Regions from separate parts of the Variovorax sp. P1_H2 genome, predicted to be linked through region 1. Evidence: predicted binding sites of a transcription regulator. Region 1 holds the regulator's gene; the other holds the start of a gene.

Region 1 (7,114 bases):
ACCAGGTGGCAGACCAGGCCTGCCGGGCAGACGACCTTGGCGGCCGATGGGTCGATGGTGAAGGGCTTCGCGTAGGCGCTGTCGTCGGCTGCGCGTTCATTGGCGCGCCATGCCACCATCACGCCCAGCTGCTGCTTCAATCCGGGCGTTGTTTCGTTGCCGGATTCGAAAACACTGCCCTGGCCGAGGGGCAGGGTGTTGGCGAGCGCCTGCTTCCAGACGGCGAGGTCCCACTGCACGAGCGTCGCAGGATCGCAGGCGATGGTCTGGCAGTCGGGCGCCGCGGGCATGGCGTCCCAGTCGGTGACATAGGCATCCAGTCGGCGGAAACCATCGGAATGGGTCTTGATGCGCTCGGCGAAATCCTCGATGAGCCGGACCGCCTGTGCGCGACGGACGCTGGTCTGCGTGTCGGCCAGCGTGCGCAACTGCGCGCCGAGCATGCCGAGTACCGCGACGGCGAGGATCGCGACCGCCACGAGCGATTCCAGCAGCGTGAGGCCGGCCTGGCGGCTCAGGTGGGGCATCGTTCGGCCCGCTGAATGGTTTGCAGCCGTCCGCCCGCGGACATGCACAGGACCAGCGCCGCGGACTTCTCGGCGTTGCCGGCGGGGCGGAACGTGATGCTGAAGATGCCCAGGCTGCTGCCGAACCGTCCCCAGCGATTCACCCGGACGTAGGGTGACGCACCGGGCAGGTGGATTTCTGCGTCCACGCCCTCAGGCGCAGGCCAGGCCTGGATCAGTTCCTCGCCGGGACCGAGCACACCGTTGTTGTCGGCATCGGCGAACAACAGCCAGCCGCAACTCCAGTCGGTGACTCCCCGGTCGGAGCACCCGCTCGCCGACGTCTTGCGAAGCGTGACGTTGCCGCCGCGCCGCAGCGCTTCCGACCTTGCCAGGTAGATCGTGGCGGTCATTTCCTCGCTGGCGAGGCGCAGCCGGTATCTGTCGATGATCCCGCCGAAGCTCGGCATCGCCAACCCCGCGAGGATCGCGACGATGGCGATCACGACCATCAGTTCGACGGCGGTGAACCCCAGGGATGGCGCGAGAGGCCGGCGCAGGGCGGGAAGTAGAACGGGCATGGCGGCCCGGATGCTAGGGGCCCACTGGCCGCTACGCGAAGCTCTAGTCGATCTGCGGCGAAAATCTACCGACGAGCGGGAGAAATGGCGAGAGAAGCGACAGTTATGGACGATTGTGTCCGATGATTAAGGAAGTTGGGCGCAGAAGCCGTCGCGCGTCGACCTCAAATATCTCTAAGCAACTGCCTGAACTCGTCCACGTCCTCGAAGCTGCGATAGACCGAAGCAAAGCGCACGTAGGCCACCTTGTCCAGCCGCTTGAGCTCGCGCATCACGAGCTCGCCGACCTTGGTCGATTCGATCTCGCGCCAGCCGCTGGACAGCAGCTTCTGCTCGATGCGCAGCAGCGCGTTGTCGATCTGCTCGATGCTCACGGGCCGCTTGCGAAGGGCCAGCATCATCGAGGCCCGCACCTTGGCGGTGTCGAAGTCGGCCCGGCTGCCGTCCTTCTTGACCACCACCGGAAAGTTGACGTCCGGCCGTTCATAGGTGGTGAAGCGCTTGTCGCAGGCGCCGCATTGGCGCCTGCGCCGCACGAAGTCGCCGTCTTCCGACACCCGGGTCTCGACGACCTGGGTTTCGAGGTGACCGCAGAAGGGGCACTTCATGCAGGGCGGCTCGTGTTCAGGCGTAAACCGGGAAGCGACTGGTCAGCGCATGCACCTTGGCCCGGACCGCGTCGATGTTCGCCGCGTCGCGCGGGTTGTCGAGCACGTCGGCGATCAGGTTGGCGGTGGCGCGTGCCTCCTCGTCCTTGAAGCCGCGGGTGGTCATCGCGGGCGTGCCGATGCGAACGCCGCTGGTAACCATCGGCCTCTCGGGGTCGTTCGGGATCGCGTTCTTGTTGATCGTCATGTGGGCGGCGCCCAGCACGGCTTCGGCTTCCTTGCCGGTGATCCCCTTGGCGCGCAGGTCGACCAGCATCAGGTGGCTCTCGGTGCGGCCGCTGACGATGCGCAGTCCGCGCTCGGTCAGCGTCTCGGCGACGATCCGGGCGTTGGTGACCACCTGCTGCTGGTAGGCCTTGAACTCGGGCGACAGCGCTTCCTTGAAAGCCACTGCCTTGGCTGCGATCACGTGCATCAGCGGGCCGCCCTGCAGGCCCGGGAAGATCGCACTGTTGATCGCCTTCTCGTGCTGCGACTTCATCAGGATGATGCCGCCGCGCGGGCCGCGCAGGCTCTTGTGGGTGGTCGAGGTGACGACGTCGGCGTGCGGCACCGGGTTCGGGTAGACGCCCGCGGCCACCAGCCCGGCGTAGTGGGCGATGTCGACCATGAAGATCGCGCCGACGTCCTTGGCCACCTTGGCGAAGCGCTCGAAATCGATCCGCAGCGAGTAGGCCGAGGCACCCGCGATGATCAGCTTGGGCAGGTGCTCGTGCGCCTTGCGTTCCATGGCGTCGTAGTCGATCGCTTCTTCGGCGTTCAGGCCGTAGCTCACCACGTTGAACCACTTCCCGCTCATGTTGAGCGGCATGCCGTGGGTCAGGTGGCCGCCTTCGGCCAGGCTCATGCCCATGATCGTGTCGCCGGGCTTCAGGAAGGCCAGCAGCACGGCTTCGTTGGCCGAGGCGCCGCAATGCGGCTGCACGTTGGCGGCGTCGGCGCCGAAGAGCTGCTTGATGCGGTCGATGGCCAGCTGCTCGGCGACGTCGACATGCTCGCAGCCGCCGTAGTAGCGCTTGCCGGGATAGCCCTCGGCATACTTGTTGGTGAGTTGCGAGCCCTGGGCCGCCATGACCGCCGGCGAGGCGTAGTTCTCGCTCGCGATCAGCTCGATGTGGTGTTCCTGGCGGGCGTTCTCGGCCTGGATGGCAGCCCAGATTTCAGGATCGGTCTGTTCGACCAGGATATTGCGGTGGTACATGGCAGTCCTTCAAGACGATGGTCCTTGTTCTTCAACCAAACAAGGGCTGCCCAGGCGAACGGCTGAACACCTGCCGATCAAGAATGCAGGCGGCACGCTTCCCAGTGGTAGTCCACGTCAGCGCAATGCACCTGATAAGGGTTGCGCCTATCGCCAGTCGCGTGCTGGCCGAGTGTAGCCGACAGCGCGAACCGTCGCCAAAGACCTAGGAATCGCCCAGGAGAGCGACCTGCGGGTCGGCTTCGGCGCGCTTCGGCGCGTTCGGCGGCGCCACCACCTGGACCGGGTTGGCCCGCGGCGCCGGCGGCGTCGCGGCCGGGGCACGGCCGGCCGCCACCTGCCGCAGCCGCTCGTGCTCGGCCAGCACCTTGCCGGCGTAGCCGCCGTCGTCGTTGAGGTTGGCCGCACCGACGTAGTAGCGCAGGCCGCCCTCGAGCGAGCCGGCGCGGGCGATGCATTCCTGCAGCACCTTGACGCCGACGCGCATGTTGGTCACCGGGTCGAAGGCGGTCAGGGTGCCGCCGGCGCTTTCATATTTCTCGCCGTGGACCCGGGTCATGACCTGCATCAGGCCCTGGGCGCCGACCTGGCTCTGGGCGAAGGGGTTGAAGCTGGATTCGACCGCCATGATGGCCAGGATCAGGGTCGGATCGAGCTTGGTCTTCTTGCCGAGATCGAAGGCCTCGGCGACCAGCACACTCAGCGGCTCGGCGGCCACGCGGTATTTCTTGCTCAGCCAGTAGGCGACCGCGGCCTGCTGCTTCGGCAGCTCGTGCGGACTGGCCGCGGTGGTGCGCTCGATCGCGGTGGGCTCGAGGTCGGTGGCTTCGGGCGCCGGCTTGCGGGACTGCAGCCAGCCCATCAGCTGCTCCTCGCCGGTCTGACGCAGGTCGGGTCGGGCGGCCAGCGCCAGCACCGCGAACACGGTCGCCAGGCCGAGCAGGGCAAAGCTGTTGTGGGTGATCTCGAAGAAGCCGTCGACCACATCGGACACGAAGGTCCGGAGCCCGCGGGCTGTGGCATCTAACGCCTGTTTCATCGCTCTTCCTTTCTGTGCGGCACCCGATCGCAACGCCACGACGGGCGAAGAAGAAGGGAAGCGGCGCTTGGATTGGTACGAATCAGGTCCGCGCGAAAAAGGGGAGAGAGCGCGGCTGCCTGATCAAGCCGGCAGATGCCGGCAGCGGATTCGGAGGGTCCGGCCGCTTGGCGGCTCGGGAAAGATTGGGATTCTAGGAGTGGCTAAATACCCAGTCAAGAATAAGAACTAAATTTGATATTCCGATTTTGATGTAATAAATGTATGAAATAGTGCGCGAATCGATGAATGAAGGTCCATTGAAAACGCCATTTGCAATCACCGCCGTGAGCGCGTACGCTGAAACCGCCTGAGCTATCAGGCGTCTACCAAGGTCCAGTGGCTCGAGGAGAAATCCGACAGTCCAGCGGCTGCGGCCCAACGGTGGCAATCCCTTGCTGCCAGCATGACCGGAACGATTGAACTTCCGGTCGAGCGAAAAGATGGCATGGGCGTTGCGCCCGCCATCGAGCCCGGTGGCTTGACTTCGCGTCGAGTCGCCGGGCTTTCTGTTTGTGGGCGCCCCATGGCGTTTGGGGCACACTCCTCCCCGATGAACGCTGCTTTGCTGAAACAGAACAAATGGGTGCGGCGCGGGGGAGTGACCCTGCTGATCCTGCTGGCGGTCTGGCTGATCGCCTGGCTGGCGGTGCCGCCGATCGTCAAGGGGCAGGTGCAGAAGATCGCCAGCGAGAAGCTGGGTCGCCAGGTCACGGTGGGCAAGATCGACTTCAAGCCCTGGACGCTCGAACTCGCGGTGAATGACCTGCGCATCGCCACCGCCGACGGCAAGCAGCCCCAGGTGGCGGTCAGGCGCCTCTACCTCGATGCCGAGCTGCAGTCGATCCTGCGCCTGGCGCCGGTGATCGACGCGGTCCGGATCGAGGCGCCCGCCATTGCGCTGACGCACCTGGCGGATGGTCGCTACGACATCGACGACATCCTGGCCAGGCTGACGCCGGCGCCGGAGCCGCCCGATGCGCCCAAGAAAGAAGCACCGCGCTTCGCCATCTACAACATCGCGGTCACCGACGGCGCGGTCGATTTCGTCGACGAGACCGTCAAGCGCAGGCATGAACTGCGCGATTTCGCGCTCAGCGTGCCCTTTCTCAGCAACCTGGCCTCGAAGCGGGAGATCAAGACCGAGCCGAAGCTGGCCTTCGTCCTGAACGGCAGCAAGTTCGATACGGCCGCGCAGTCGACGCCCTTCGCCGACAACCGCAAGACCGACGCCCACATCAGCTTCGAGGGGCTCGACCTGGTGCCCTACCTGGGCTACATCCCGGGCGGCCTGCCGGTCGCGCTGCAGGCGGGCAAGCTCGATGCCGACCTGAAGATTGATTTCGAGCAGACGGCGACAGCCGGGCTCAAGATCACCGGCAGCGTCGCGGCCAATGGCGTCAAGATCGCGGATTCGAAGGGGCGCGACCTGCTCGGCTTCGATTCGCTCAGGATCGCGCTGGCCGACGTCAGGCCGCTGGAACGCATGGCGCACCTGGGCGAGGTGGCGCTGGCCGGACCCGAACTGGTCGTGGCGCGCGACGCGGCCGGGCGCCTCAATCTGCTGGCGACCGATCGTGCCACCGGCGAGACCGAGAAGGCGGCATCGGCCCCGGCCCCGGCGGCCGACGGCGCCGCCAAGGCCGACCCGCCACCGGCCTGGCGGATCCAGGTCGACAAGGTGGCCCTGAAGGAGGGGCGCATCGGCTGGCGCGACCAGACCACCCAGCCCGCCGCCGCCATCGACGTCAAGCAGCTGGCGATCGAGGCCCAGGGCGCGACCTGGCCCATGGAGAAGCCGGCCACCTTCAGCGGATCGACCTCGGTCGGCGGCGCGGCGCTCAAGTTCAGCGGCGAAGCCACCGACAAGCGGGCTTCGGTCGCCGCCGAACTGGAGGCGCTGCCGCTGTCGCTGGCCGCGCCGTACCTGGCCCAGAGCCTCGAGCCTTCGCTCGACGGCAAGCTGAGCGGCAAGGTCGACGTCGAGTGGAGCAACCCCGACCTCAGGCTCAAGGCGCGCAGCGTGATCGCCGAGGGGCTTGCGCTGACCAAGGAAAAGACCGCGCTGGCCAGCGTCGGCCGCTTCGAGCTGGTCGACGCCGAAGCCGACATGACCAAGCACACGCTCACGATCGCCTCGTTCACCGCCTCCAATCCGAAGGTCTCGATCGAGCGCGACAACGAGAAGCGCTGGATGTTCGAGCGCTGGCTCAAGGTACCGGCGGGCGGCAGCCCGGGTGCGACCGAGGCCGCCAAGGTCGCGGCGCCGAAGGACCCGAAGGCGGCCGAAGGCGCGCCGGCGGGCGCCAACACCCGGCCGTGGCAACTGGCCATCGCCAAGGTGGCGGTCGACAACGGCACCCTGTCCTATGCCGACAACGCCGGCGCCACGCCGGTGGCCTTCGAGATCAACGCGCTCCAGGTGAATGCCCAGAAGCTGACGCCGAACACAGCCACGGTCTCTCCGCTCAAGCTGTCCGGGCGCATCGCGGCCGGTCGCGCGGAGGCGGGGCGCTTCGAGTACGACGGCAACCTGGTGCTGCAGCCGATCGCGGCCGAAGGGCGGCTGCTGGTGGCATCGCTGCCGGCCCATGCCTTCAAGGCCTACTACGCGGACGCGCTCAATATAGACATACGCCGCGCCTTCGCCAGCTACCGGGGCACGGTCAAGGTCGCGACCCTGCCCGCCGGCCTCAGCGTGCGGCTGGCTGGCGACACCGCGGTGGATGATTTCCGCGCCAACAGCGGGGTGCTGACCCAGGCCCCGGGCCTGTCGAGCAACCGGCAGCTGCTGAGCTGGAAAACACTGGGCCTGCGCGGCCTGCAGGTGAACATGGTGCCGGGCGCGCCGCTCGCGGTCGATGTGGGCGAGACCTCGCTGACCGACTTCTTCGCCCGCGTGATCATCGATCCGACGGGCAAGCTGAACCTGCAGTACCTGGTCAAGAAGCCCGGGCAGCCGGCGGAAGAGGAAGCGCCGGCGACCGAGGTCGAAACCAAGCGCAGCCTGGGTGGCACCACCACGACCACCAGCCGTCCGCGCACGGCGCGGGCGCGGGGCCCGGCGCCGCCAGCGCCGC
Region 2 (9,702 bases), on a different contig from region 1:
CTTCGTCCCAGGTCAACATAGAAAAATCCAATGCTCAAATTATGTGAGCAACGATGTGAGTTGCAAAGAGCTCCTCACGTCGCGCTTCAATTATGTGGTCGTTATGTTGTTCGCATGCATCGCAATTTGTCGGTCGATGCCGCGAACCACCACAACTTCAGGCCGACATCACTGGCAGGCTTCGCAGGTCGGATCGTCGACGCCGCAGAACGCGATGTCGGTGGCGGGCATCGCGCTGAGTTGCGCTTGCGCTGCGAGCGCTGCAGCTTCAAGTGCGCTCATGCCCGACGACGCATCGCCGCTTCCCGACGACACCGCGTTGAGGCGGCCCGATTGCACGGTCGATTTCTCGGCGTGCGTCGCGCTCTGCGTGCGCAGGTAGTAGGTGGTCTTGAGGCCGCGCAGCCATGCGAGCTTGTAGGTGTCGTCGAGCTTCTTGCCCGATGCGCCGGCCATGTAGATGTTGAGCGATTGCGCCTGATCGATCCACTTCTGGCGGCGTGCCGCGGCCTCCACCAGCCAGGTGGTCTCGACTTCGAACGCGGTGGCGTAGAGCGCCTTCACGTCCTGCGGCACGCGGTCGATCGGGCGCAGCGAGCCGTCGAAGTGCTTCAGGTCCATCACCATCACGTCGTCCCACAGGCCCAGGCGCTTGAGGTCGCGCACCAGGTAGTGGTTGATGACGGTGAACTCGCCCGACAGGTTCGACTTGACCGACAGGTTGCCGAAGCAGGGTTCGATCGAGGCGTCGACGCCGATGATGTTCGAGATCGTGGCGGTCGGTGCGATGGCGACGCAGTTCGAGTTGCGCATGCCGTCGGCCTTGATCTTCTGGCGCAGCGCGTCCCAGTCGAGGGTGGCCGAGCGATCGACCTCGACGTAGCCGCCGCGGGCCTTCTCGAGCAGGTCGAGGGTGTCGGGCGGCAGCACGCCCTTGTCCCACAGCGAGCCCTTGTAGCTCGAGTACTTGCCGCGTTCGCGCGCCAGCTCGGTCGAGGCCCAGTAGGCGTGGTAGCAGATCGCTTCCATCGACTCGTCGGCGAACTGCACGGCTTCCTGCGAGGCGTAGGGGATGCGCAGTTCGTACAGCGCGTCCTGGAATCCCATCAGGCCGAGGCCGACCGGGCGGTGGCGCAGGTTGGAGTCGCGCGCCTTCTTGACCGCGTAGTAGTTGATGTCGATCACGTTGTCGAGCATCCGCATCGCGGTCGCGATGGTGCGCTGGAGCTTGGCCTGGTCGACCTTGCCGTCCTTCAAATGCTGCAGCAGGTTGACCGAGCCGAGGTTGCAGACCGCGGTTTCGGTGTCGCTGGTGTTCAGCGTGATCTCGGTGCAGAGGTTCGACGAATGGACCACGCCGGCGTGCTGCTGCGGCGAGCGCACGTTGCAGGCGTCCTTGAAGGTGATCCAGGGATGGCCGGTCTCGAACAGCATCGTGAGCATCTTGCGCCAGAGGTCCGACGCCTGCAGCGTGCGGCTCGGCGTGATCTCGCCGCGCGCGGCCTTCTCTTCGTAGGCGACGTAGGCGGTCTCGAAGTCGAGGCCGAACTTGTCGTGCAGGTCGGGCACGTTGGACGGCGAGAACAGGGTCCAGCTGCCCTTTTCCATCACGCGGCGCATGAACAGGTCGGGGATCCAGTTGGCCGTGTTCATGTCGTGCGTGCGGCGGCGGTCGTCGCCGGTGTTCTTGCGCAGCTCGAGGAATTCCTCGATGTCGAGGTGCCAGGTCTCGAGGTAGGTGCAGACCGCGCCCTTGCGCTTGCCGCCCTGGTTGACCGCCACCGCGGTGTCGTTGACCACCTTGAGGAAGGGCACGACGCCCTGCGATTCGCCGTTGGTGCCCTTGATGTGGCTGCCGAGCGCGCGCACGCGGGTCCAGTCGTTGCCCAGGCCGCCGGCGAACTTCGACAGCAGCGCGTTTTCCTTGATCGACTCGTAGATGCCGTCGAGGTCGTCGGGCACGGTCGTCAGGTAGCAGCTCGACAGCTGCGAGCGCAGGGTGCCGCTGTTGAACAGGGTCGGCGTGCTCGACATGAAGTCGAAGGAGGACATCACCTCGTAGAACTCGATGGCGCGGGCTTCGCGGTCGATCTCGCCCAGCGACAGGCCCATCGCGACGCGCATGAAGAAGGCCTGCGGCAGTTCGATGCGCGACTTGCGCACGTGCAGGAAGTAGCGGTCGTAGAGGGTCTGCAGGCCGAGGTAGTCGAACTGCAGGTCGCGCTCGGGCTTGAGCGCGGCGCCCAGGCGGGCCAGGTCGAACTGCAGCAGCTTCTCGTCGAGCAGTTCGTTGTCGACGCCCTTCTTGATGAAGTGCGGGAAGTAGTCGGCGTAGGCCTGGGCCCGTTCGGCCAGCGGCACTTCGCGGCCGATCACTTCCTTGAAGATCGTGTGCAGCAGCAGGCGGGCGGTGGCGAAGGTGTAGTCGGGGTCTTTCTCGATCAGCGTGCGGGCCGCGAGGATCGAGGCCTTGTAGACCTCGTCGAGCGGCACGCCGTCGTACAGGTTGCGCATCGTCTCGGCCACGATCGGGCTGGCCGTGATGCTGTCGCCGAGGCCGACGCAGGCCGATTCGATCAGGTCCTTGAGGTCGTTGAGGTCGAGCGCGACGCGCTCGCCGCGGTCCAGCACGTGCAGCGTGGAGACCGCGATCGGGGCGTCCTGCTCGCCCTGCTTGAGGCGCTCCTGGCTGCGGCGCTCGCGGTAGAGCACGTAGGCGCGGGCGATCTCGTGGTGGCCGCCGCGCATCAGGCCGAGTTCGACCTGGTCCTGCACGTCCTCGATGTGGAAGGTGCCGCCGCCCGGACGCGAGCGCACCATCGCGCGGACCACGGCCTGGGTCAGGCTGTCGACCGTCTCGCGCACGCTGGCGGAGGCCGCGCCCTGGGTGCCGTGCACCGCAAGGAAGGCCTTCATCATCGCGATCGCGATCTTGTTCGGCTCGAAGGGCACCACCGCGCCGTTGCGGCGGATGATCTGGTAGTGGGCCAGCGCATTGCCGGCGGGCGAGCCGGCGACGTCGCGCTGCTGCGACGTCGAGGAAACAGCGCGGGGGGCGGAGGGGGTGTTCAGKGCAGTTTGCATGCGATCCTCGATTCTTGTTGGGGCGGCGGTGCCAGTGCGGCCATGGTTTTAGGCGTCGAGCGCCGGGCAGGGCACACTATATCTAGGGTCTCGCGGGGCTACAACCCACTAGATGTAGTGTTTTCTACAAATATACACATTTGTGGAACGAGCCTGGGCGGTGCCGGATCGCGCTTCTGCCCCGTGGCCGTTGAACGACGCTAGCGCAGCCCGCGGCTGGCGGGCGTTTCCGCTGCATTTGGGCCTGGAAAGCGCATGGTTGCTGCACCTGGGCAGTGGCGGGGGCGCCGCAGCCGCGTCTGCGCAGCGACGCATCGCGTCACGCCGGCCGATAAAAAAAAACTAGCGGTCGATCGCGCCCGCGGGGAACATGGCGGGATCCCAGCCCAACTGCGCCTGCAGCAGGTGCCAGTCGAAGCCGGCGCCGGGGTCCTCCTTGCGGCCCGGCGCGATGTGCTGATGGCCGGCGATGTAGCGGATCGCATGGCGCTGCGCGATCGCGGGACACAGGCTGGCCAGGGTTTCGTACTGCGCGCGTTCGAATGGCCCGCCCTCGATGCCCTCGAGCTCGATGCCGATCGAATCGTCGTTGCAATTGGCGCGGCCACGCCAGCAGGACGCACCGGCATGCCAGGCACGGTCGTCGCAGCTGACGAACTGCCACAGCTCGCCATTGCGCCGCACATAGAAATGCGCCGACACCTCGAGGTCGCGGATGCTGCCGAAATAGGGGTGCGCATCCCAGTCGAGGCGGTTCGTGAACAGTTGCTGGACCTCGTCGCCGCCGTACTGGCCGGGCGGCAGGCTGATCGAATGCAGCACGATCAGGTCGATCTGGGCCGTGGCAGGGCGCGGCCCGAAGTTGGGCGAGCGCAAGGTCCGCGCGAAGCGATACCAGCCGTTCTTCCAGAGACCGGCGGAGGCTTCGGGCTCGGGCCGGCGCCGGGCCGCCCCAAGGCGGCCTGCGGCCCCCTTGGGGGGCAGCGACCCACACGCAGTGGGGGAGCGTGGGGGCTCATTCATCGGCGCCGAAGCCATGGGGGTCGTCGCCGTTCGGGGTCGCGATGCCCAGGCGTGCGATCCGGTAGCGGATCTGGCGCAGGCTCAGGCCGAGCCGGGCCGCCGCGGCGGTTCGGTTGAAGCCGGTCTCCTGCAGCGCCCGGATCAGGATCTCGCGCTCTTGCTGGTCGAGGTAGCCCTGCAGGTCACTGGGAACTTCCGGCGCGGCCTTCGACGGCGCGGCCGTGACCGAGGCGGACGCCGCCAGGTAGGCCGGTGGCGCGGGTTCCGACAGCGGCGCTTCGGCCGCCAGCGTCGTGCTGCCGGCGAAGTCGAGGTGCAGCCTGTCGCCGTCGCTCAAGGCCACGGCGCGGTGCAGCAGGTTCTCGAGCTCGCGCACGTTGCCATGGAGCGGATGCTCGGACAGCCGCTGCAGCACCTCGGTCGACAGCGTCGGCACCGGCATGCCGGCGTCGTGCGCGATGCGCGCCAGCAAGGCCTCGCACAACGCCGGCAGGTCGCCGCGGCGCTCGCGCAGCGCCGGCACCGCGATCTCGATCACGTTGAGGCGGTAGAACAGGTCTTGCCGGAACCGGCTCGCCTGCACCTCCGCCTGGAGGTCCTTGTGGGTCGCGCTGACGATGCGGACGTCGACCGCGTCCTCCTGGGTCGAGCCGATCGGGCGCACGCTGCGTTCCTGGATCGCGCGCAACAGCTTGGATTGCATCGCCAGCGGCAGATCGCCGATTTCGTCGAGGAACAGCGTGCCGCCGCGCGCGGCCTGGAAATAGCCGTCGCGATCTTGCGAGGAGCCGGTGTAGGAGCCCTTGCGGGCGCCGAAGAACTCGGCTTCGAGCAGGTTCTCGGGAATGGCGCCGCAATTGACCGCGACGAAGGGGCCGTCACTGCGCTGGCTGCAGGCGTGCACGGCGCGGGCGACCAGTTCCTTGCCGGTGCCGGATTCGCCGCGCACCAGCACCGGGGCCATGCCGCGCGCCACCTTGGCGATGCGCGCCTTGACGATGCGCATCGGTTCCGAGTCGCCGACCAGTCGCTCGAGCGCGGCCTCGCCGCCGCTGCCGATCGGGCTGGCGATCCTGGCGCCGTCCTCGGCCCGATCGTCGACCGGCCGCGCGACGCTGGTGCTGCCCAACTGCGCGGTGGCCTGCACCGCGGATGCCACCACGGTCCGGAACTGCTTCAGGTCGACCGGCTTGGTCAGGTAGTCGAAGGCGCCGGCCTTGAGGGCCTCGACCGCGTTCTCGGCCGAGCCGTAGGCGGTCATCACGACGCAGCGCTCGCTGCGCTGGTCCTGCTGGATGCGCTGCAGGATCTGCATGCCGAGCCCGTCGGGCAGGCGCATGTCGGTGATCACGGCATCGAAACGGCCGGCGTCCAGGTGCTGCGAGGCCTCGGCGACGCTGCCGGCGGCCTCGACCCGATAGCCCTCGCGCAACAGCGTGAGTTCGTAGAGCGTGCGCAGATCGGGCTCGTCGTCGACGACCAGGATCTGGGCGGGGCGCGATGCGGACGGGTGGGGTGTGCTCACGCGGCTATTGTGTCAGCCGGGTCTCGGCCGCGGCAAACGAAACGTAGAACGCGTTGCCTTCGGGGCCGGACTCCGACAACGCGCGGCGCTCGTAGCCGATGGTGGCGTCGTGCCGCTCGCACAGTTCCCGGCACAGGAAAAGGCCCAGTCCGCTCGAGCGGCTTTCGGAGGAGAAGAAGGGCTCGAACAAGTGCCGCTGCACCGCCGGTTCGAGCGGCGCGCCGTCGCTCCAGATCTGCAGCGTGGCCCGGCCGGCGGCGTTGAGCCGGGTCGTGACCTGGATCGAGCCATCGCGATCGCCCGCGTAGCGGGCCGCGTTGTCGAGCAGGTTCACGAGGATGCGGCGCAGGTGCTCGACGTCGAAGCGCACGTCGCTGCCGGGGGCGTCGAGCGCCAGCAAGACGCCCTGGCGCTGCGAATGCAGCACCCATTCCTCGGCCAGCGTGCGCACGGTGGCATCGAGCGCCAGCTGTTCGCCGAGCGGCAGCACGCGCTGCTGCCGGGCCCGCGCGACGTCGAGCACGTCGTCGACGATGCGCGCCAGGCGCTGCGCGTTCTGCTGCACCATGGTCGTCAACTGGCGATGCGCCGGATCGACCAGGTCCTCGGCCAGCAGCGCGCTGGCCTGGGTGATGGCGGCCAGCGGGTTGCGGATCTCGTGCGCCACCGCGGCCGACATCCGGCCCATGGCGGCCAGCTTCTCGGTGCGGATGCGGGCCTCGAGTTCGCGCAGATCCTGCAGGAACATCACGCAGAGGCTGTCGGAGCCCGGGTCGGGCGAGCGGGTCAGCCGTGTGCGCACGCGCACTTCGCGCGCCGCGCCCTGGGCCTGGGCGAGCGGGATCTCCTTCGACTGCGGGGTGCGGCGCGCGAAGGTCTGGCGTGCCAGCGCGGCCAGCGAGGCCCAGGCCGGATAGGCATTCAGCGTGAAGGGCAGCTCGATCCGGGCCAGGCCCTGGCCCAGGATGGCGTCGGCGGCGGGATTGGCGGCGTGCACCTGGCCCTGCGCATCGACCACCAGCACGCCTTCGCTGAGCGTCTCGATCACCAGGTCGTTGACCAGCGCATGCATCTGTGCGGCGCTGCGGTTGCGCTGGGCCAGCGCCTCCTCGCGCGTGAGCCGGCGCGCCATCTCGTGGGCGATCAAGGCGACCACGAACAGGCCGGTGCCGGTCAGCGCCGCCTGCACGAAGCGCGGCGAGGTGTCGGCCGGCTGCTCCAGCCAGTACCAGGTGGCATGGCCGAGCAGCAGCAGCGTCGCGGCCGCGGTGGTGCCGAGGCCGACCGTGCCGATGCCCAGCACGGCACCCATCAGCACCGGCAGCGCGAACAGTGGCGAGTAGTTGATGCCCCCGACCTGCAGCACCTGCAGCGCCGCGAAGACGACGAGGTCGACGCCGATGGTCGCGAACCAGGTGCGGCCCAGGCTGCGGATCTGCTGCATCGGCGAATAGCGCGCGGTCAGCAGGGTGGCCACCAGATAGGCGGCGCACAGCGCGATCGTCGCCGGCTGCGCCGACTGTCCGAGCATCAGCGCGAGGCCCTGCAGCAGCAGCAGCACCGCCGCCACGAAGCAGCGCGCGGCGACGAAGCCGCGCCACAGGCGCTTCAGCGCGGTACTCTGGCCGCTGAACTGTTCGAGCGAACTCCAGTCGGTCGCGGGTTCGCCATGGGCACGCAGGAACGCGGTCATGCCGGACGCTCCGGGGCCTGTTTCATTTCCCGTCGGCTTCGCGGTGCGCCGTGCTGCAGTACACGGCGCCGTCGGGGCCGGCGATGGCGTCGGCGGCCGGCAGGTGGAGCCCGCAGTGCGCGCAGCGCACCATGGCTTGCGGCGCGCCGACAGCCGGGGGCTTCTGCGGCGGCGGGCGCGACCGCATCTCCTCGCGCCGGTTCTTGCGCCAGAGCCAGATCGCGATGAAGACGACCGCGAAGACGAGCAAGTATTTCATGAGATGGGGCGCGACAGCACGACTTCGAGTACGAAGCGCGAACCCACGTAGGCCAGCAGCAGCAGCGCCGAGCCGGCGTAGAGCACGCGCCGTGCGGTGCGGCCGCGCCAGCCGAAGCGGGCGCGGCCGGTCAGGAGGATCGCGAAGGTGAGCCAGGCCAGCACCGAGAAGACGGTCTTGTGGTCCCACTTCCAGCCGCGCACCGCGCCGCCGTACAGCGTCTCGCTGAACAGCAGGCCGGCCAGCAGCGTGGCCGACAGCAGCACGAAGCCCGCGGTCACGAATCGGAAGGTGAGGCGTTCCATGGTCAGCAGCGGCACGCCGCCCTGCGGCTCGGCGGCAAGCCGGATCTGCTTCTCGGCCCGCGTCATGAGCCAGGCATGGACCACCGCGGCGCCGAACAGGCCGTACGAAGCGATCCCGAGCGCGAGGTGCAGCGGCAGCCACGGCGAGGCCGAGACATGCAGCGGCGTGCCGGGGAACAGTACCGCCAGCAGGACCGCGGCGGCGCCCAGCACCGCCAGCGTGCGGCGCACCTTGAGCTGCGGATAGAGACTGCTTTCGATCGCGTAGACGGTCAGCACCAGCCACGCCGTGACCGAGATCGCCGGCGCGAAGCCGAAACGCGGCGTGCCGCCGACCAGCCCGGCGGCCAGCGCCAGGGCGTGCAGCAGCCAGGCCAGCCCGAGCAGCCAGGGGATCGTGGAGCGGCTGAGGCTGGAGGCGGCGGCAGCGGTGACGCCATAGGCGGCAGCGGTGGCGATGCCCAGTGCCACGCCGAGCGGGGAGGGGATCGCTAAAATCATCGGCCGGAGTTTAGCTTCTCGCCTCCTGCGGAATGCCGTCGCTCCCGTTCTCATACCGATCCCGTCCAGCGGGAAGCACCATGGCCAGCGCCCTCACCGAAAAATTCACCCGCCTCGTCAAACAGGTCAGCGGCCAGGCCCGCATCACCGAAAGCAACGTCCAGGACATGCTGCGCGAGGTGCGCATGGCCCTGCTCGAGGCCGACGTCGCCCTGCCCGTGGTGCGCGACTTCGTCGCCCGCGTGAAGGAAAAGGCGCTCGGCCAGGAAGTGCTGGGCTCGCTGAAGCCGGGCCAGGCGCTGGTCGGCATCGTCAACCGCGAACTGGCGGCCACGATGGGCGAGGGCGTGGCCGACATCAACCTGGCAGCGCAGCCGCCGGCCGTGATCCTGATGGCCGGCCTGCAGGGCGCCGGCAAGACCACCACCACCGCCAAGCTGGCCAAGCACCTGATCGAGAAGCGCAAGAAGAAGGTCCTGACTGTGTCGGGCGACGTCTACCGGCCGGCCGCCATCGAGCAGCTCAAGACGGTGACGAAGCAGGCCGGCGCCGAGTGGTTCCCGAGCACGCCCGACCAGAAGCCGCTCGACATCGCCCGCGCCGCGCTCGACCATGCCAAGCGCCACTTCTTCGACGTGCTGCTGGTCGACACCGCGGGCCGACTCGCGATCGACGAGGTGCTGATGCAGGAAATCCAGCAGCTGCATGCGGCGCTCGATCCGGTCGAGACCCTGTTCGTGGTCGACGCCATGCAGGGCCAGGATGCGATCAACACCGCCCGCGCCTTCAAGGAGGCGCTGCCGCTGACCGGCATCATCCTGACCAAGACCGACGGCGACTCGCGCGGCGGCGCCGCGCTGTCGGTGCGCCAGGTCACCGGCGTGCCGATCAAGTTCGCCGGCGTCAGCGAGAAGATCGACGGCCTCGAGGTGTTCGACGCCGAGCGCCATGCGGGCCGCATCCTGGGCATGGGCGACATCGTGGCGCTGGTCGAGCAGGTCACGGCCGGCGTCGACGTGGCGGCGGCGCAGAAGCTGGCGGCCAAGGTCAAGAGCGGCGCCGGCTTCGACCTCAACGACTTCCTCGGCCAGCTGCAGCAGATGAAGCAGATGGGCGGACTGTCGAGCATCCTTGACAAGCTGCCGGCGCAGATGGCGGCCAAGGCGACCGAGGCCGACATGACGCGGGCCGAGCGCGACATCCGGCGCAAGGAAGGGATCATCAACAGCATGACGCCGCTGGAGCGCCGCAAGCCCGAACTGCTGAAAGCGACGCGCAAGCGCCGCATCGCGGCCGGCGCCGGTGTCCAGGT

The links. Region 1 encodes NrdR, which represses ribonucleotide reductase genes. Its sites were predicted from a motif close to CACNANATNTNGTG; they were not measured.
Region 2: the regulator NrdR is predicted to act here: its motif matches at 3,191-3,204, upstream of AC1D2E_RS31995 (ribonucleoside-diphosphate reductase subunit alpha).

The regions. Positions count from the first base shown of each region.
Region 1 covers NZ_JBFUCJ010000127.1:9-7,122, reverse strand. The annotation lists gene pilV (type IV pilus modification protein PilV) at 1-527, opposite strand, end outside; gene AC1D2E_RS29850 (GspH/FimT family pseudopilin) at 515-1,087, opposite strand; gene nrdR (transcriptional regulator NrdR) at 1,252-1,695, opposite strand; gene glyA (serine hydroxymethyltransferase) at 1,712-2,956, opposite strand; ZMP/ZTP riboswitch at 2,998-3,127, opposite strand; gene AC1D2E_RS29835 (lytic transglycosylase domain-containing protein) at 3,162-3,995, opposite strand; partial or broken gene AC1D2E_RS29830 (DUF748 domain-containing protein) at 4,588-7,114, shown strand, end outside.
Region 2 covers NZ_JBFUCJ010000153.1:1,179-10,880, reverse strand. The annotation lists gene AC1D2E_RS32000 (ribonucleotide-diphosphate reductase subunit beta) at 1-19, opposite strand, end outside; gene AC1D2E_RS31995 (ribonucleoside-diphosphate reductase subunit alpha) at 169-3,084, opposite strand; gene ampD (1,6-anhydro-N-acetylmuramyl-L-alanine amidase AmpD) at 3,427-4,107, opposite strand; gene AC1D2E_RS31985 (sigma-54-dependent transcriptional regulator) at 4,100-5,632, opposite strand; gene AC1D2E_RS31980 (sensor histidine kinase) at 5,637-7,325, opposite strand; gene AC1D2E_RS31975 (PP0621 family protein) at 7,348-7,584, opposite strand; gene AC1D2E_RS31970 (cytochrome C assembly family protein) at 7,581-8,390, opposite strand; gene ffh (signal recognition particle protein) at 8,471-9,702, shown strand, end outside.